DNA from 4 places in the Thalassotalea maritima genome. Region 4 is predicted to be linked to each of the others. Evidence: predicted binding sites of a transcription regulator. Region 4 holds the regulator's gene; each other region holds the start of a gene.
What was found. The regulator LexA, encoded in region 4, represses DNA repair genes until DNA is damaged. The targets are predictions, from matches to a motif close to TACTGTATNNNNATACAGTA.
Positions count from the first base shown of each region.

Region 1: imuA (translesion DNA synthesis-associated protein ImuA) is a predicted target of LexA. The motif match lies at 1,855-1,874, and genes of this name have one in related genera.
Region 2: ACAX20_RS12115 (DNA topoisomerase III) is a predicted target of LexA. The motif match lies at 3,344-3,363, and genes of this name have one in related genera.
Region 3: ACAX20_RS09215 (LexA family protein) is a predicted target of LexA. The motif match lies at 2,926-2,945, and genes of this name have one in related genera.

Region 1 is NZ_CP166919.1:1,774,152-1,779,629, reverse strand. It holds gene aroG (3-deoxy-7-phosphoheptulonate synthase AroG) at 1-392, shown strand, start outside; gene ACAX20_RS07990 (DUF2750 domain-containing protein) at 400-786, shown strand; gene udp (uridine phosphorylase) at 843-1,610, shown strand; gene imuA (translesion DNA synthesis-associated protein ImuA) at 1,884-2,573, shown strand; gene ACAX20_RS07975 (DNA polymerase Y family protein) at 2,570-4,048, shown strand; gene ACAX20_RS07970 (error-prone DNA polymerase) at 4,048-5,478, shown strand, end outside.
Region 2 is NZ_CP166919.1:2,716,013-2,721,490, forward strand. It holds gene putP (sodium/proline symporter PutP) at 1-1,407, opposite strand, end outside; gene ACAX20_RS12105 (MarR family winged helix-turn-helix transcriptional regulator) at 1,787-2,266, shown strand; gene ACAX20_RS12110 (YkvA family protein) at 2,582-3,127, shown strand; gene ACAX20_RS12115 (DNA topoisomerase III) at 3,384-5,363, shown strand; gene ACAX20_RS12120 (XapX domain-containing protein) at 5,375-5,478, opposite strand, start outside.
Region 3 is NZ_CP166919.1:2,043,094-2,047,803, forward strand. It holds gene ACAX20_RS09205 (ATP-binding protein) at 104-1,090, opposite strand; gene ACAX20_RS09210 (Y-family DNA polymerase) at 1,277-2,515, opposite strand; gene ACAX20_RS09215 (LexA family protein) at 2,512-2,916, opposite strand; gene ACAX20_RS09220 (hypothetical protein) at 3,047-3,559, opposite strand; gene ACAX20_RS09225 (hypothetical protein) at 4,586-4,710, shown strand, end outside.
Region 4 is NZ_CP166919.1:295,768-301,245, forward strand. It holds gene ctaD (cytochrome c oxidase subunit I) at 1-59, opposite strand, end outside; gene coxB (cytochrome c oxidase subunit II) at 72-1,586, opposite strand; gene lexA (transcriptional repressor LexA) at 2,153-2,767, opposite strand; gene ACAX20_RS01295 (acyltransferase family protein) at 2,931-4,859, shown strand; gene ACAX20_RS01300 (glycosyltransferase family 2 protein) at 5,022-5,478, opposite strand, start outside.

The DNA.
Region 1 (5,478 bases), 1.5 Mb from region 4:
AAACTAAAGGTAATAGTGACTGTCATATTATCTTGCGTGGTGGCAAGGAGCCTAATTACAGCAAAGAGCATGTTAATAAAATTACTGAACAACTGAGTAAAGCTGGGCTTTCTGAGAAGGTTATGGTCGATTTTAGTCATGCGAATTCAAACAAGAAGTTTGAAAATCAAATGTTAGTTTGTGATGATATTTGCCAACAAATCAAAGACGGTAACCAGTCCATTTTTGGTGTGATGGTCGAGAGTCATTTAGTGGAAGGTCGCCAAGATTTGGTCGATAATAAAGCGCTGACATACGGTCAAAGTATTACTGATGCGTGTATTGGTTGGCAAGATACTGAAGTGTTATTAGAAAAACTCGCGCAAGCAAGTGCTTGTCGTATCAATAAGTAAGGCAATTATGGTTACCATTGATAAATACAGTTTAAATTTAACAGATACGCAACGTTATGAGTTGTTCATGCAACAATTGATGACCGAGCGTGAAGCGTGGATATTAACGGATGAGCATGGCGCTGTTATGTTAACCGAAGAAGGGGAAGACTTGGTCCCTTTTTGGCCGACAAAAGAAACAGCACAAGGTTGGGCAACCGATGAATGGGATCATTGTCAGCCACTTAAGTTGACATTGGACGAAATTCAACAACGCTGGTTACCGGGCATGGAAGAGGATGATCTTTGTTTGATTATTTTCCCTAATCAAAATTTAACAGGACAGTTACTTTACCCGTGGCAATTTGCCGATGCCATCAACAAAAAATTGGCGAAACTTGCCCGTAAAAATTAATCATATCAGTGACAGCGTCTACACTCTAGTTATCATACCTAGCAATGGAGATAACAATGACAGACGCTGTGTTTCATTTAGGTGTTAGCCAAAAAGATATTGATGGTGCAACACTCGCTATTCTTCCCGGTGATCCTAATCGCGTCGAACGTATCGCTTCTTATTTAGATGATCCTCAATTTATCATTGCTCAGCGTGAATATACCTTGTACAAGGGTAGCTTAGATGGCAAAGCTGTGGTGGTTTGCTCGACAGGTATCGGTGGCCCATCAACATCCATTGCCGTGGAGGAACTTGCGCAAATTGGTGTGCGTTCATTTCTGCGTATTGGTACAACAGGGGCTATTCAGCCCGAGATTAACGTTGGAGATATTATCGTCACCACAGGCTCCGTCAGGCTCGATGGCGCCAGTCAACACTTTGCTCCATTGGAGTTTCCCGCCGTTGCGGATTTTTATATTTGTCAGCATATGATAACGGCGGCAAAGCAACAGGCCGATGTGCATGTTGGTGTTACCGCATCAAGCGATACCTTTTATCCAGGACAAGAACGTTACGATACGTTTTCGGGGCGCGTGCTCAGTCGTTTTGTCGGCTCAGCCAAAGAATGGCAAGCGATGGGGGTGCTTAACTATGAAATGGAATCCGCCACCTTGTTGACCATGTGCGCTAGCTCTGGACTCAAGGCAGGTTGTTTAGCTGGCGTTATTGTTAATCGTCACCGTGGTGAAATACCGGATCATGAAACGCATAAGTTAGTGGAAAAACGTTCCATTTCTGCCGTTGTTGAAGCGGCAAGGTTGACGTTAAAAGACAGTGATTAGCGTCTTAGCGCGTTGCGTTAACCAAGCTTAATGCTTAGCAATTCTGGCATAGCACGTTACTTTGCTTTGCGCGCCATGTAGAACATATGTTTTTATCTTGATCACTAAAATCTAACGCGGCATTAAACGGCCGCGTTTTTTTATTATCTCCTACGATTATGGACGGATAAACTTAAACCATAAACGGCCCATGATATACGGCAACCTCTTTTGAGACGCTTGATTTGATAAACATACAAAACTATACTGTATAAATATACAGTTGGTGTGGTTATGAACAATATAATAGAACGTCTTAAAGAAAAGCAGCTACTTTGGTCAGCCAAAAAAGAACCATTATTGGCAACTGATTTACAATCAACAGGCTATGTTGAGCTTGATCGGCAATTAGGTGGTGGCTTTGTTAAATCTGGTGTCATTGAGCTGATATCTCCTCGAGGTATTGGCGAGCTACGTTTGTTGATGCCCTTATGGCAACAAGCACAAAATGAACAGCTATTAGTATATATAAACTCGCCAGGCATCTTAAATGCCGGTTTGTTAGAGCAAGCGGGTATTGATTTAGAGCGTATATTGTCTATTCATGTTGATGAACACCATCAAGCTATGTGGGCGGCAGAGCAATGTTTAAAAAGTGGCTGTTGCTCTGATGTTTTACTTTGGCATGAACAAGCTATCCAGATCCATCAGTTAAAGCGTTTGCAAATGGCTGCAGAAGAAGGCGGTTGTCGGCAACTTATTTTGCGCACCTCAAAGCAAGACAATATCGCGTTACCCGTTGACTTGAGCCTGTCTTTGTTTGCGCATCGCCAGGGTTTGCAAGTAGTGATTAATAAACGTAAACGAGGTTGGCCGTCGGCGCCATTTATCGTCAATATGGCGCATTATTGGCCACATTTATGTAAGCCGGTTGAGCAAAACAATATTGTTTATTTTCCAGATCTAAAAAAAATCGTGTCATGACGCTTTGGTTGTATTTACATTTCCCTAGTTTACAGCTCGATAGCTTATATGCGAATAACGAGCAAACGCCGATTATTATTGTTGATGAAAAAAAATATCATGTGTTACAAGCAAATAATATGGCACATGAGAAGGGCATTCAACTGGGGATGGGGCTAGGCAGTGCCGCTACTTTAGCGCAAAATCTCCAAGTAATCCCTTATAATCGAGATCTTGAGTATCAACGTTTAACACGAATTGCTCGTTGGCTGTATTTATTGAGTGCTGATATTTGTGTATATCCTCCTGATGGCATTTTACTGAAAGTCTCCAATATGTTGACCTTATATCATGATTTGGCACGCTACTGGGAAGCTATATCTGAGCATTTAGAGGCAATGAGCGTTCGTTTTCACTATGCCTGTGGCTATTCGGTATACAGCGCTATCTTGCTAGCGAAACATAATGCCGCTTTAATCAGTGATGATAAACATCTCATTGAACAAAAATTGGCACAACTACCATTAACCCTCACTGGGTTAGCGAGTTCCACATTACAGTCCTTGCAACGGCTGGGTATTTCCCATATGTCTCAACTGCTGGGTCTGTCTTTAAGCGAAATAGCCAAGCGCTTTGATATCGAACTCGTTAATTATATTGGTCAATTGACAGGACAGTTACAACATCCGGTCACGTTTTATCACCCAGATGAAACGTTTCAACATCATCTTGATTTATGGTTTGAGGTAACAAATTGTCAACGTTTACAAAAGCCGCTAGAAAAAGTCTACCGGCTTTTACAACGCTTTTTGTCATTGCGTGATCAATGCTGTCATCAGTTGCAACTGATGCTACATTTTCGCGATGTTGAGCACCCCCCTTTATGTATTGATATTCACAGTGCTAAGGGGGAGTATCGCGCTGACAAATGGTTAGCCTTAAGTGAGTTACGACTGCAATCCGTGTATTTGCCTGCGCCCATTATTGCGATTGAGGTGCGAGTATTACAGGTGCATGGCAATGATTACCAAGTAATGGATTTACTTCAACACAAACACGCTAGTGTATCTGTTGCTGACTTGGTATCTAGATTGTCGGCAAAACTTGGGCAGGCTAGTGTACGCGGGATAAACGTTGTCGATGATCATCGTCCAGAGCAGGCATTACAATATGGTGAGCCATTGCAACGAACTAACTCATTAACTCACCATAATGTCCCGCAAGGTATCAAGAAAAGTAACAAACCTCAGCTTTCACAGACAACAATATTACCGCAATTGGATGCCAGCTTACGCCCCTTATTGTTACTTAATAGCCCTTTACCTCTGCACGAGCATGTCAGTATTGAGCATGGCCCAGAACGCATTGTCAGTGGTTGGTGGGATGATGATATGGTGTGTCGGGATTATTTCGTCGCTGTAACCTGCAAAGGTCAGTGGTTGTGGGTATATCGTACGCCAGAGCATGAATGGTTTGTGCATGGAGTGTTTAGCTAATGGGGTATGCTGAACTTTTTTGTCAAAGTAATTTCTCTTTTTTGCAAGGCGCATCACATCCCCAAGAGTTGATCGTTAAAGCGAGCTCAATAGGCTATCAAGCATTAGCGATAACCGACGAATGTTCGATTGCTGGTGTGGTTCGTGCGTATAGTGAAATCAAAACACAAAAACTTGATATTAAGCTTATCGTTGGTAGCTTGTTTTGTATGCCAACGTTACGTATTGTCATGCTTGCTCCGGATCGTAAAGCTTATGCTGAACTATGCCGTGTTATCACGAATGCTCGGCGCCGCAGTGAAAAAGGTGGGTATCAGTTATCTGAATGGGACCTTATGTCGGTGAAGCATTGCTTAGTCCTATGGTTACCTGAGCAGCACGAGCAAGATAATCATTGGGGGCCATGGCTTAAAAAATATCATCAAGATCGATTATGGATTGGCTTTACGCGACATTTGCAATCACAAGATGGGCAATATCGACGCTATTGTCAGCAATTAAGCGAGCAACTTTCTTTGCCCATTACAGCGTGTGGTGGTGTTTTGATGCATTGTCCATCACGTTTAAAACTACAGCACACATTATCTGCCATTGCAGCTGGAAACACGGTGCAACAACTTGGCCAAAAGTTACAAGCTAATGCCGAGCGAAGCTTACGAAGTGAAGATAAATTACAAAAACTTTTCCCTAAAGCTTGGTTAGATGAATCCCTAAATATAGCTGGTTTATGTCATTTTGATTTAGCGAGTTTACGTTACGAGTATCCTAACGAGTTGGTGCCAAAGAACTTAACGGCGATGCAATACTTACGTAAACTAACGGAGCAAGGTGCGAATGTTCGTTTTCCTGATGGCGTACCTGACACCATTCAAGCGATTATCGACAAAGAATTAAGTTTAATTGAAGAGTTGGATTACGCCTATTTCTTTTTAACCATTCATGATGTTGTGCAATTTGCTCAGCAGCAAGGGATCCTTTATCAAGGTCGAGGCTCTGCAGCTAATTCGGTGGTGTGTTATTGTTTGCAGATCACCGCCGTTGATCCTCGGCAAATATCAGTTTTATTTGAACGTTTTATATCGAAAGAACGTAATGAACCTCCGGATATTGATGTCGATTTTGAACATCAACGGCGTGAAGAAGTTATTCAATATATTTACCAAAAGTATGGTCGTGAGCGAACTGCGATTGCGGCGACGGTTATCAGCTATCGATTAAAAAGTGCGATTCGTGATGTCGGTAAAGCCCTTGGTATGCACAATACACAACTGGAGTTTTTTATCAAAAACATCAATCGCCGTGATAAATCTCAGCCCTGGAAAAACCAGCTTATCGAGTTAGGCCTTGAGCCAAATAGTAAGCAGAGTCATAACTTTATCACCTTGGTGGAAGATATTTTATCGTTTCCGCGACATTTATCACAGCATGTC
Region 2 (5,478 bases), 890 kb from region 4:
CACTATGAGAACTGAGCTGACAATAAAACCCGGTACAATCTCATACAGTAGTCCTGATAAACGACCACCATCGGCGAGCACGGGTGCATAAACCCAGAATAATACGGTTACTGCCCCACCAATAATTCCGGCTAATGCACCTTGATAGGTGATGCGAGACCAGAACAAGCTAAATAAAATTAAAGGGCCAAATGCGGCGCCAAAACCTGCCCAAGCATTACTGACAATAGATAAAATGCTACTATTTGGGTTCAAAGCAATCATTGACGCAATCAATGCCACTAAAAACACACAAACCCGACCAATATTAACCAAGTTAGATTGTGACAAGGCTTTTTTCGAATACACCTTAACGATGTCATCGGTCAATGAGCTTGAAGACACCAACAACTGGCTTGAAATGGTACTCATCACCGCGGCTAAAATTGCTGCCAATAAGAAACCACTAACTAATGGGTGAAACAACACCTGCGAGAAAAATACAAAAATGACCTCAGGATCGCTTAAACTCACGCCAAATTTATTGACGTAGGCCCCCCCCGTTAAACCAGTTGCTAAGGCACCAATAATCGTTACCGTCATCCAACTCATACCAATGTGGCGAGCCGTTGAAATGTCAGCGACAGATTTAATCGCCATAAAGCGTACAACGATGTGAGGTTGACCAAAGTAGCCTAGCCCCCATGCCATACTTGATACTAGGGTCAAAAACGTTAATGACTCCAGACTTTGAGTGAAGGTTGGGATAACAGCATCGGAGTAATTCATCATTGTGCTTGCGCTATCAAAATAGGTAAACGCGACATAGGGAACCATGACTAAAGCGATGAACATGATGGAGCCTTGGACAAAGTCGGTTAAGCTCACCGCAAGGAATCCACCCAATAACGTGTAGGCAACAACAACAAGCGCTGTAACCGCAATACCAAGCTCGTAAGGTAATGCAAATGCTGAGACAAATAACTTGCCACCAGCAACTAGCCCTGCGGATGTGTACAAGGTAAAAAACACCACAATAACCAACGCAGAGACGAGTTTTATCGACCCGTTTGGTTTATCAAAACGTTTACTGAAAAAGTCAGGTAACGTGAGCGCATCGCTAGCTTTTTCAGTATAAATTCTGAGTTTTGGGGCGACTAATTTATAGTTTGCCCATGCCCCAAACAGCAACCCAAGAGCAATCCATACAGTGTTAAAGCCTGAGACAAACATCGCGCCAGGTAGCCCCATGAGCATCCAGCCGCTCATATCTGATGCGCCTGCTGATAAAGCGGTTACCTGCGGGCTTACTTGCCTGCCGCCTAACATGTACCCTGATAAGTTACTCGTTGACTTACGTGCCGCGTACACACCAATAGCCAACATTAATACAAAATAGATTAATAGTGCTAAATACGTGTAGCTCATTACTTCCCTGCTCTTTTCTTTGTACTCAACTTATAAGCTTTATACAGTGGATAAAACACATAAGTACTAAGAATTAAGCTAAAACATAGAAAACCCGTAAAATTTTTAGCCATTCGATTCAAACGCCTCGTACTAGCGTGAGATTTCAATAACTTTGAAAGCATCACTTTAATTCCTCCTCAAATAATTAGTACACTAATCATTATGCGGATTGATAGATTAAAGATCAACCGTGAAATAAAAATTTATATCAATTAGCTTGTTACTAAGATGTTGCTGTGTCGGTATTTGGCGGTTATTTTTGGTTTTTTGTTGATAGCTTTGTTAGTATTGTAACGATTAGTATTAAATTAATAGTGATGAATAAAAAGTTGCCGAAATGGAAAAATACGAAGAGCTCCTAATATCGTTACGACAAGTGATTCGTGCGATTGACTTATACTCAAAGAAGTTAAGCAAAGAAACCGGACTAACGAGTCCACAACTGTTGGTGTTACAATCAATTGCAGCCAATAATCACAGTACTGTAAAACACATTGCCGAAAGTATTAATTTAAGCTCCGCAACGATTACCAGTATTTTAGACAGATTAGAAAAGCGTGAATTAGTAAGCCGTGTGCGCTCAGTTACCGATAAGCGTAAAGTTGATATCACGCTAACGGAACAAGGCAGAGACATCATTAAAGACGCGCCAAAACCTTTACAAGAACACTTCATTAGTCGCTTTGAAGCGATGCAAGAGTGGGAGCAGTCGCAAATGTTAGCCACGATGCAACGGATTGTCAGCATGATGGACGCTGAAAATGTTGACGCATCTCCAGTATTACAGGTTGGTCATATTAGTGACACCCCACAATAGTAACAATCCCACTTAAAAACCGAGTGCCATTAATAAACTTGTTAAGGCACTCGCTTTCCATGTGAACTCCCCTTGTCACTACGTAATATCGAAAGCCTACTACCAACATAACAAGATATATTACCATCACCTAGCGCCATTCATTTCCCTGAACTTAACGCGACTATCCGCACCACGATTGTGCATTTATTGTTGAGATATACATAGTCTTCTTTATGCGCTATTACAACTGGTGAAAAACTAATTCTCTGTTAAATTTAAATAGTTAGCGATCAAACACTAGAATACGTGTTGCCATAAAATAGGAGAAATATAATGGCTTTTGAAGTGACATTTGAATTAACGGAATCTGATCTTGAACACTTTCGTGAGGTGATGACTACAGCACAAAGTAAAGCCATGCTTTTACCTGAGCACATCATAATTGAAAATGCTAAAAACCTAATTCAAGACGTTAGTGATAGCGTGCCTGAATTTGTTAAACAACGCATTGATAAACTGCAAACATTAATCGCTATGATTGAAGACAGCGAATGGAAAATTCCAGAAGAAGAGCGTAAGGACGTTATTAGCGCTTTGTCTTACTTTAGTGAACCTGAAGATATGGTGCCCGATGATATTCCAGCGTTAGGCTTTCTCGATGATGCTATTATGATTGAACTGGTTGCAGAAGATCTTAAAGACGATATTGAAGCATTCGATGAGTTTTGTGCCTATCGTCAACGCGAGCAAGAACGTGCGGGTGACGATGTTATTACCAAAGAAGACTGGCTCGATGCGAAACGCAGGGAGCTACATTCACGCATGCGAAATCGACGATCATCCCGTCGTAGCGGTCGCTCTTCGTTTCGTATTTTCTAATGACTTACATGCGATACTGATGGGCACTTATGGTAGCCAGTTTAAACAAATCCCACAGAACTAGGACGATATAACCTATATCGTCCTAGTTTTCATTCACTAAAGTGACACGCTAGCAACAGCATATCTGCAGGGCAATAACGACTAACGGCTTAGCATCTGTTGTCTACAACCATATAACTTTCAATTATTTGCACCTTGCAGCCCAACCCTAACAACTGTATATTTAGACAGTTACCCATCAATTTGTCTGTTTATGAAATTATATATCGCCGAGAAACCAAGTTTGGCGCGTGCCATTGTAGCCGCGCTACCTAAGCCGCACAAAAAAGCCGATGGCTATATTGAAGTGGGAAATGGTGATGTGGTCAGTTGGTGTATTGGTCATATCCTCGAGCAAGCAGAGCCTGAAAAATACGATGAAAAATACAAAAAGTGGCAACAAGATCACTTACCAATAATACCTCAACAATGGGCATTACAACCTAAATATAAAACCCGTAGCCAATTGTCGGTGCTGCGCAAGCTTGTTACGCAATGTTCACAACTAGTACATGCCGGCGATCCTGATCGCGAAGGACAATTATTAGTTGATGAGGTACTCGATTACTTAAAGGTGGGTCAACAAAAGAAACAACAATGCCAACGCTTGTTGGTCAGTGACTTAAATACTCCAGCAGTAAAAAGAAGTTTAGCCAACCTCGCTAGCAATACTGATTTTATCAGCTTATCGGTGTCTGCATTAGCACGTTCCCGTGCCGATTGGTTGTATGGCATTAACTTAACACGGGCATATACCTTAGCAGGGCAAAAATCAGGCTATAACAGTGTGCTTTCTGTGGGCAGAGTACAGACACCTATTCTCGGTTTGGTGGTTGAACGCGACAACAACATTGATAACTTTGTAGCAAAAGATCACTACCAAGTCCTAGCTCATGTTATCGATAAAGGTAATCAAACCATCAAAGCGAAATGGCAACCTAGCGAAGCGTGCAGCCCATACATGGATGATGAAGGGCGAGTGCTTCACAAAGCCTTAGCTGACAATGTGGTTCGCCGTATAGGCGACCAGCCAGCTAAAGTGATGGCTAATAAGCAGCAACAAAAGAAACAATTCGCTCCACTACCATACAATCTATCAGCGTTACAAATTGATGCCGCAAAAGCATTTAATATGAATGCGAAACAAGTACTGGATACATGCCAAAGCCTTTACGAAAAGCACAAACTTATTACCTATCCTCGTTCAGATTGCCGTTACTTGCCTAGCGAACATTTTCAGCAAGCGACAAGCATTATCTCAGCCATTTCAGCAAGCGAGAACAAATATCAACAAGCGTGCAAAGGCGCTGACAGAAAACGCAAAAGTAAAGCATTCAACGATGTTAATGTTGGTGCTCACCATGCTATCGTCCCAACCGAGAAAGTCGCTAAGTTAACTGCTCTGTCAAAATGGGAATTACAAATATACGAACAAATATGTGGTAATTACCTAAGTCAATTTTATCCACCGTATGTATATCAACAGGGCAAGCTGGAGTTAACCATTGCCGGAGGGATGTTTGTCGCCACCAGTAAAATAACCATAGATTTGGGCTATAAAGCGTTATTTGCAAATCAGCAAACTCAAGCGAAACAAGAAGAGCGAGATGATAATGAAGCAAGCAACGCAAGTGATTTTAGCCACTTAAGTGTTGGTGATGAGTTATGGTGTAAGCACGGCGAACTACTCGCCAAACAAACGCAACCGCCAGCAGCTTTCACCGATGCTACATTATTGCAGGCGATGACCGGTATTGCCCGCTTTGTCAACGATCCCAGCATCAAAGCGATTTTAAAAGAAACGGATGGTTTAGGCACCGAAGCAACGCGTGCAGGGATAATGGAGTTATTGTTTAAGCGAGGTTATTTACAACGTCAAGGTAAGGCCATCAAAGCGACCGATGTCGGCAAAGCGCTGATCAACGCATTACCCGCCATGGCCACAAAGCCAGATTTGACCGCCAAGTGGGAAGCGGATCTAACAGCCATCGTCGACAAAAAAATGAGCTACCAGCAATTCATGCAACCACTAACAGAACAAATACGCCAGTTTATTGAGCTTAGTCATCAACAAGACTTTTCGGGTTTACCGAACAAGCCATTTAAAGCAAATAAACGTCGTCGTTCTCAAGCGTCACCAAGCAAAAAGTCCCGCTCGACCACGAACAGAAAAAAGTCAGCAAAAATGAGCTAGGGTCTGTTGATTTAGTTACTAAAAAAACGCTCCACAATCCAGATATAGCCGAGTCCACCTAAGTAAACACCAACGATACCCATCACCCCCGATAGTACGGGCGGCGCAGGAATGG
Region 3 (4,710 bases), 1.6 Mb from region 4:
ATCGATCTCCCCCATTTTCATAGACACACTACATTTGAAAATAGAGAGATATTTATGAGCGAATCCTTTACAGCATGACTTAAATTAGCTTATGAAACTTCAGTCAGTAAAACTTTGACATACCGGATGCTTTTTGTGAAATACCACTCGCTTCAGCTTCTTTCTCACCGTACCTAATAATGTCTTCTAGAAGTTGACTAAATTGCTGAGGTGAGCGTTGCAATTGCATGCCAAAATAAGTTCCGTTAAAGTTAAGGCTTTCTTGAATAATTTGCTTCGTGTGCCCAACGATTCTAGCTGTACTACTACCTAAAACAAACCACCCAAAACTAGATGCTAATTGACTTAATATATATAAACCAAATCCAGAATTATCATAAACATTGTTAGCTTGATTAATATTCGTAGTACTTGATATTCCTGGCTTGATTGCCATGAAAAGAGCTTCCATATCATTAGCAACTATGTGTGACCTCCTCAAGGAGTTTGCAATTCCAATCCCTTCATCAATAACAGCAATTTCGACTTTACCATTTCGCCAACGTTGGCCACACACATAACACTCTGTTGCATTTGAATGTTCGAATACGTTTCGAATGATCTCACGAAGAGCATAATTATAAAGTCGGTTTTCTTCGGTATCTTCTACTGTGCCAGAAACAACTCTCGCAAGACCTCTTACACTTGACATGATATTGTCATACCAAATTTGAAGTTCTTGAGTGTTTGCATCATATGCGGGCTTTTCTATTTTAGTGATCGGCAAATAAGCTGATGAACCAGGTGCTTGGCCAACTTGGTTACCCCCTCCCATCAAGATAAAGTTAAAAAAACCTAGATGCATTAAATAAGAATGAACATTAGTTGAACGATCATGCCCTGATTTTGTCGTTCTAATATTGTTCTGTCGCCGAATTCTGACCCAACTTCTTAGCTTAGAACCTGCGACTAGCATCGCTGTTGGGTAAGAATACCTTAGTGTAGAACAGTCAATACAAACATCCGGCGTGTTTTGATGATAATCCAATTCATCGAAGAAAGGTGCAAGAGTATCTCTATCAAATCGTTCAGGAAAGTATATTTTGGTCATTACTGCTCCTTGTTGAAGACTAAATATGCATTAAGTAGACTGTTCAGTAATTCTCTCTTGGGGAGTACTGATTGACTGTTTAGCGGCCATCCTTCCACTTTCCTTCATTAATTTACGGGACAATAAGAAAAAGTCAAAGTAAATACAGAAAATCATATATTTACCTGAAAAAGGGTTCTTTAAAGTCTAGCATTTTATCCTCGGTACATCATGCCAACGTGTTGTGTAATGTGGTGATAAATACTCTCGCCGCATGTGCCACTTGCTCTGTTTAGTTGATGCAGTATGCAACGCGCCGGCGCCATAACGGTTGTTAATCGCGTCTAGGCAACTCATTAATGCAGGGCTATCTTTGCTCGGGCTTAACAGATCTGTTTGAACAAAACCGGTTTGCAACTCCACCGCGCCAACGCCGCAGCGAATAAAATCAACGCCTTCCATAAAAACGCTAGTGAGACCACGGCGAATAGCGTTATTAATCACAAGCGTATCGTTTGAAGGACTCACTAAGTCAATAGATAATGTTTTCGCATAACGCTTTTCCTTAAACGGGGACGATGCAGCAAAGATTATCAAGCGCTTAATATACGAGTCTTGCTGTCTCGCTTTATAGGCGACAGTGGCACCATGTGTTGCAAAGGCGCTCGCTAATTGATCTATATCTCGAATAGGCTCACCAAACGAACGGGTACTAAATATTTGTTGTTTTGGTGCCTTAACGTCGTCCCAGTCTAGCGCCTTTATACCGTTTAATTCATTTACGGTACGTTCGAGTACAACAGAGAATTGTTTACGGATATCTTTTGGTGGCTGCCTTGATAAATCCAATGCACTTGTCAAATCTAACAGCTTTAATTTCTTCGCTAACCTGCGACCAACACCCCACACGTCAGCGACGCCCATTTTTGATAAAACTTGAATACGGTGTTGCTCATCATCAATAACGCAAATACCTCGGTAACCATCAATTCGCTTAGCCGCATGATTCGCCGCTTTAGCAAGCGTTGCAGTATTGGCAATACCTACGCCAACAGGTAACTTCACTTCACGCCAAACCGCCTTGCGGATCTCTAACGCAACTTGTTGATAATCAGCATCGTCAGGCAAGGTGATAAAGCTTTCATCAATACTGTATATGTGTTGTCGCTGCGCGAAGCGGCCGATCACTGTCATCATGCGTTCAGATAAATCGGCATATAACTCATAATTACTCGATCGAATGACAACGCCTGCTTGATCTAAAAACTTGCGAACTTTAAATAAAGGTTCAAATTTAGGGACACCTAACGCTCGTGCTATCGGACACATCGCCACGATACAGCCGTCATTGTTGCTCACACAAACCACCGGCTTGTTGCGTATCTGAGGGTCATAGACCTTTTCACAAGCACTATAAAAGCCAGTTGCATCGATAAGACCAATCACGCCTTTAGCTCCCTTGGTTGACGGTGCAGGCGTATCGATGAAACCACGACACCTTCAATTGAAAAGCTATCATCAGAGGTGACGGTTACCGGCGCATATTCAGCTGACGCCGACAATAACTGAGCTTTTTGCTTATGAATAATTTTGCATACGAACTCACCGTTAAGAGCAGCAACAATCACATCGCCCGTATTAACATCAACAGAGCGATCAACGATGAGTAAATCACCATCAAAAATCCCAACCTGCTCCATAGAACGACCTTGCGCTATACCAATAAATGTGGCGTTGGGATGCATGATAAGCAAACTATCTAACGATAACCCTATCTCTTTATACTCAGTCGCAGGACTTTCAAAGCCACTGATCCCAGCTTGAATATAATAAGGACAAACTTTCATTCACTTTACCACTGTACATTTGTACAGTTATAATATATCAACTACCCTATAACTCACAAGCTCAAAATAATTGCCGTTAATACAAGCAATGCTTGGTTACGTCATTTAGGCCAAACGTCTCCATTAATATTTAAACCTCATGTGCCGTGCCATTATCTTGTATAAGATCCAGCGACGCTTTAATTTCTCCATGCAGTCCACTCGTTGCTCTGATACTAACCGCAACGCTAACAGATACACTACAGGTTGCAGATGTTAATTCCCGGTCAGAATCTTCAACCCTTTTTCCAGCAGACAATGGGGGTGGCGTAATCATTTCCTCGGACTGAGATGACTCGTCAACTTTTGTTTCGTCTGCTACAGGCTGCGCGTCAACTTGGTCTTTAGACTCACTTAGACATACCCGCTCCCCTTCTTCACTTTCATGGGCAGAAATAATATTTTCTCCAGGGCCATCTGCACTCACAGATTGTTTAGAAACTTTGGATGCCGCATTGAGTAACTGGTTATCATCTGGCATTGATTTTAGCCAAGATCTAGCTCTTCCTTTAGAAATGCCAAAGCTCTCAAGTTCCTCTATTGATATCGCTCCTGTAGCTAATAAAAGTGTCCATGCCGCTCGTTGTAAATAATCGCATTTCATTGTATTTGTCTCTAATTAAACTCTTTTGAGCAACGTAACGCTCAAAACAATGGCGAAGTAATAGAAACACGCGATATTTTGAATAAGTTTCCCCATAGTCTGCAGATTTCTGCATAAACAAAGATTGATTAAATTTATTTGACTGAAAATATCTTTTGTAGATATCTCACCACGACAAATCCACCCGGGATAATAAACCGAGTGTAATTGGGTAAAATGGCTCTGTTATTTAAGCCTTTGAGAGTGTTGCCCCACCTGAATGCGGCGGAGCAACAACTTCAAAACAAACCTCCTATTATCAAATTAAAATCATGAAGAATTGGGTCGACCCAATGGTGGTACATTGATTAAACAAACACTTAAACCTTCCTCGTGATGACACCGCGGTTATCCTTATATAATCATCAGCTGTTTAAGTTTTGTGTTAATCCTTGTCCCCTCCTCCATTGAGCTTTTTGTATGCTTCCAAAATAGAAAACTCAAATAGTTTCTTTTTGCACAAAATTATTTGCGTTACGAAAGTAAATTCACACCAGCGTATTATTCCTCGCAGGAACCGCTACTTCCTGCGGTATAAAAAGATTTTACATTGGTTGCATTGCCTGCGATATATCGCAGAAAAATCAAATAGCTAAAAAATTTTAAAGTGGGAATGCCTGCGAGTTCTCGCAGAAAGTGATGCATGTTCAAAAGTTGCCTGAACGGCACAACGATAAAGCTCTGCGATAACCTCGCAGGAAAACACTTCAGCTACGTTCACAAACTAAGAATGTCAACAGTGTTTCTGTTTTGTCCGACATTAATTTTTCGAAATTTTTTCGACCTTATTTTGCCCTGTTGAATCCTTAGATTTGACTGTTCTTAACAGATATTTAATTGAGGGAAAAAGTAAAAGCTCTTTTAATTGGCGAAAGAGTTTTTGCAATAGCTGACGAGGCTATAGCGGTTAGCTTTGTAAAACTCTGGACGAATCTGCTTTATGAGGCAGGATAATAATTAAAGATCTTAATTGTGGAGATACAATCAATGCAGTTATTTACCACTGATGTAAACGAGAATTACATCACCTTAGTTGAGACCATTAATGGGCTTATCGAGCGCGTAACCTCGTTAGAGGCTCAGCTTAATAACGCTGTCCACGACCATTGGAT
Region 4 (5,478 bases):
GCTGGCTTATGATCATGATGATCGTGAACATGATCTAACGTATTAGTAGCACTACTCATAATCATTCCCCCTTATTTGGCTACGTCTTTAGCTTGCACGGTATCACCGGTGTCATTTCCCCATGCATTACGCTCATAGGTAATGACTGCGGCCATTTCTTGTGGTGTTAACTGGCTGGCATAACCCATCATCGCTGTACCAGGTTTGCCATTAACAACGATATCGATATGACTGGCGATATCACCCGTGGCGATAGGGCTACCAATGAGTGATGGGAAGGTAGGTGGTAATCCTGCACCAGAGGCTTGATGGCATGCTGCACATTTCGCAAGGTATACTTGCTCACCTTTTGCCATGAGTTGCTCCATGGTTAAATCGCTCATATCAACCTGAGCTTCAGCAGCATTGTCGCTGGCATTTTCAGCCGTCACGTCGTTACTAACTGGCTCATTTTCTGTCGCTTGCTCAGCTTCTGTAACTGCCGTATTGACGCTGACAGCAGCAACCTCGACAGAGTCACTATTGCTCGATAATTGCTGAACATCTTTAGCCTGAATCGCATCGCCAGTGTTATTACCCCACGCATTACGCTCATAGGTAACGACAGCGGCAATTTCTTTAAGACTTAGTTGCTTACCAAAGGCTTGCATACCGGTACCGGCACGACCATTGACGACAACATCGATATGCTCATTTACTTTACCGCCATCGATAGATATGCCACTGCCGGCTAATGCCGGAAATGCTGGTGGTAACCCTTTACCATTAGGTTGATGACATGCGGCACAGTGTGCCATGTAGGTGCTTTCGCCTAGCTCCATCAGGTCTGCCATCGACATTTCTTGATTAACAGACGCCGCTTCTGCTTGCTTAGCTTGGGTTAGAGCGATTTTTTGTTCATTTATCCAGCGCTCGTAGTCCGCTTCTGAGCGAACATCTACAACAATTGGCATATAACCATGGTCTTTACCGCATAGCTCGGCACAGCGGCCGCGATAAATGCCGGGTTCATTGACTTTAGTCCATGCTTCGTTGATAAAACCAGGATTAGCGTCTTGTTTTACCGCAAAGGCAGGCACCCACCATGAGTGGATAACGTCATCTGAGGTAATAAGGAAACGTACTTTGCGATCGACAGGGATAACCAAAGGCTTGTCGACTTCGAGTAAGTAGTTCTCACCTTTCTCATCGCCTTCGCCTGCGCGGTTGTCGAATTGAGTTCGAGGAGTGGATAAAACACTGTAAAATTCAATGTCTTGATCAAAATACTTATAATGCCATTTCCACTGAGAACCGGTAACTTGAATGGTGATATCAGAGTTGCTGTTATCTTCCATATCAATTAGGGCAGTGGTTGCTGGCCATGCCATACCGATTAAGATCAAAACAGGAATGGCTGTCCAAAGAATTTCAACTTTGGTACTTTCGTGGAAATCGGCCGGCTTGACGCCTTTAGATTTGCGATGAAAAATCATCGACCAGAACATTGCACCAAATACAACCACACCAATTGCTGTGCAAATCCACAGCACCATCATATGGAGGTCATAAACGTTTTGGCTGACGTCTGTCACACCTTTAGTCATGTTCCATTGTGATTCAGCCCAAGCTGGACTAGCAAATATACCTGCCAATCCTAGCCAACCTAGGTTACCTCTCTTCACTCGACATCTCCTTCTGCTTAACAAGCCTAAGAAAATACAGAAAAAGGACAGGATACATCTTCACTCGATGTCGCAAATTTCCGTAAATTATTGTTTTTGTTATTAGACTAAATACTTCTGGAATTCAGTCTATTACGTACGACCAATCTACGTTTGGGTATAATTTGAATGGTGTAGATTTAGCGCGCTTTGTTGTTATTATTCAATGGCTCTATCTACGCGTTAAGCTAGACAATGAGTCATTTTTGTTTATTTCATGAACTAGGATTACTTAAAATTTGAACAAGATCTAGTGTTTTGATTGAAAAAAAGAAATATTTTCAAGGGGTAGGAGCTAGAGTAAATACTCTCAAAATGCTTGAGGCAAGCTTGATGAAAGAGTTGTAGGAATCGAGTTTGATGATAAAGCTAAGAAAAAGACCGAGTCTGTTTGCTTGTTTTTTGAACAGCGAGCTAACTAATCTAGCCCGCTAGTTGTCGATATTGATTTACATCCAATCAGCATTGCGAACAATACCAACAGCAATACCTTCAATATTAAACGGCGTTGATGCTAGATCGACAACAATCGGTTCAAAGGCTTCATTTTCAGCATGTAAGTACACAACATTACCTTCGCGTTTATAACGTTTAACGGTGACATCATCGTCGACGCGAGCAACCACAACCTGACCATTATGAATATCTTTAGTTTGATGCACAGCAAGTAAATCGCCATCCATAATACCGATATCTTTCATACTTTCGCCGTTAACACGCAATAAATAATCGGCTGCTGGATGAAATAAGCTGGCGTCTATTTTGTAATGATCTTCAACATGCTCTTGCGCCAAAATTGGCTCTCCAGCAGCGACACGACCAATTAGAGGTAGACCTTCTTCTTCAATATGCTCTTCGGCTAATTTTATACCGCGCGAGGTACCCGGCAGCATTTCAATAAAGCCTTTTTTCGCAAGTGCTTTTAAATGCTCTTCGGCTGCATTGGCAGATTTAAAACCAAAGAAATTGGCAATTTCTGCGCGGGTTGGAGGCATGCCGGTAGCGGCGATTTTTTCTTTGATAAGATCAAATATTTGTTGTTGTCTGGCTGTTAGGGCTCGCATGCGTAGTCGCCTGTCTATATGTACAGTAACTGTTAGTATATACAGCTAGCAGTAATAAGCAACCGCTAAGCGTTTGTTTTATTTAAATAGACTTCGTTGCCGCATTTCTCTTAGTAGGAAGGTATATAAGGATGACTTTGTCTTATTGTTTTTTTAGGATAAAATGCGCCAAAATATTTTATTCAGTTGGTATATTCTTGTGCAGTTTAGAAAAGATATCAATGGTCTAAGAGCCATTGCAGTAATAGCTGTTGTGTTGTTTCATTTTAATGCGAACTGGATGCCCGGAGGTTTTGCGGGAGTAGATGTATTTTTTGTTATCTCCGGTTTCCTAATGACGGGGATAATATTTAAAGGGATCGAGCAAGAAACTTTTTCGATATCGAAGTTTTACCTTGCAAGGGCTAATAGGATCATACCTGCATTAGCGGTTCTTTGTTTGGTCTTACTGGTGTTCGGCTTATTTTTCCTGACTCCGTTAGATTACAAAGCACTAGGAAAGCATGTACTCAGTAGTATGACCTTTTTATCCAATATCGTATATTGGACAGAATCTGGCTACTTTGACACAGCTTCACACGAAAAATGGCTTTTACATACTTGGTCTTTATCTGCTGAATGGCAATTTTACATACTCTACCCTCTAGCCCTTATTGCGATGAGAAAGCATATGTCATTGATGGCTATGAGAAAGGCCATCTTAGCAGGAACTGTAATCGGGTTTTTCTTATGTGTAATAGCAACCTACCACTGGGCTAATCCTTCATACTATCTATTGCATACTAGAGCGTGGGAGATGATGATTGGTGGTGTTGCATACCTCTACCCGTTAAAACTTGCAGAGAATAGAAAAAAAGCCTTTGAATGGCTTGGGTTAGTACTAATAATCTTATCTTATACATTCATATCAAAAGACAGTTTATGGCCAGGCTATTTAGCTTTAATCCCTGTTGTAGGGACGTTCTTGCTAATCCAAGCTCAAAGAAATGATAGTTTCGTCACAGGTAATATTATATTTCAGTATCTAGGTAAATGGTCTTACTCTATATACCTTTGGCATTGGCCTTTTGTTGTTGCGATATTCTACTTTTCTTTAACGGAAAATTTTATATATTTAGGCATTTTAGCATCGGTCTTCTTGGGTTTTCTCAGTCACAAATATATAGAGACGATTAAATTTAGAAATGATTTCTCGCAATTATCGCAATACTTAAAATGTAAACCTATTGGCCTTGTTTTCTCGATAGGTTTATTAGGGCTGATTGTGTTGGTGAATAATGGTTTTTTAAAGCTTGCTCCTCATCATTATCAAGAATTAATTGGTAAATCAGTTCCAAGCCCATACAGAGACACCTGCCATATCGGTTCTTATCAAGAGCCTTCAAAGTCGTGTGAGTATTTTGGTGAAAATATATCTTGGGCTATTTTGGGTGACAGCCACGCAGTAGAAATTGCTTATGCGTTAGCTGATAAATTACAGTCTGACGAGGTTGGGTTAAAGCATTTTAGCTATTCTGGGTGTATACCATCATATAAGAAATCCGCCGATTTTAGTGAATGCTCTAAATGGTATAATGACAGTATCAACTATATCATCGAAAACGATAATATAAAAAATGTGGTTTTTAATCACCGTTTTACAGCTCACCTTTTGGACGGCAACGCTGATAATTATACCGATGAGAGTGAGCCTGATATTTCTAGGGAAGCTTTATCTCTTGTTGAGCAAATAGATGAGTTAATTTCTTTATTAGCTTCTAAAAAAGATAATGTTTATATTTTCTACCCAATACCGGAGCTTCCGAAGCCAATAAACCAGCTGATAGACAATAAGCTTCATAGCGGGGAAAGTTTAGATAACATAGTTGGGACGAGCCTAAACTGGTACAAGAATAGAAACGTGCATATGATTAGGCATTTTAACAATTCAAAATACCCTGATAATGTTCATTTGATAAACCCAGAGAAAATCTTTTGCGATCAAACTGACTGTTATGCGGTGAAAGATGGGGTACCTCTTTATTTTGATGATGACCATCCGTCGATTCTTGGGGCATTTAAGTTAGTGGAAATGATTGAAATATCGAATTAAATAATCGAGGGCTATATTTAGGTATTGTATTCGTGAGGCTGTAGCTGAATATAACAAACCAGATTAATGGGATGAAGTTATAGAGAATTTGTAAGCCCGAAAGATAGATCGCTGTATCATGGTGTTAAGGGCTTACAAGATTGCTCAAATAGCGTTAAATAATTAACGCTTATTGAAAACGTTTGACTTGATTTTACGAATAGCCTTTCTAATTTTTGAAAAAAAGCTGCCTTTTTTATAGCGACCTTTGTCTTCATGACGAATAAAAAATACATTCGTTAATTCAATTGGTTCACCTTGAGGTTGATTGATTAACCATCGAAAAGCTCTGTCATCGTAGGTTTTTCTCCAGCGCTCTACAGTTGTTTGGTAGATTTTTAAATCGTCACAATAGCCACATGCTCTTGCTACATCGCCATGGGTAATTTGTATTGGCCCCGTCGCCCGACTAAAGAATAATTCTTTAAACTTACTTTTATCTATTTCTTTTATTGCTGGAGAATTGTCCGTCTGTTCGAGTAAAGAATCACTTTTAGATAGCAATTCAGTCGCAAATAATTTTTCTGGGTAGACAAGATAATCTTGACGATTGACGAGTTGCTCAGCTAACTGGTCGAGA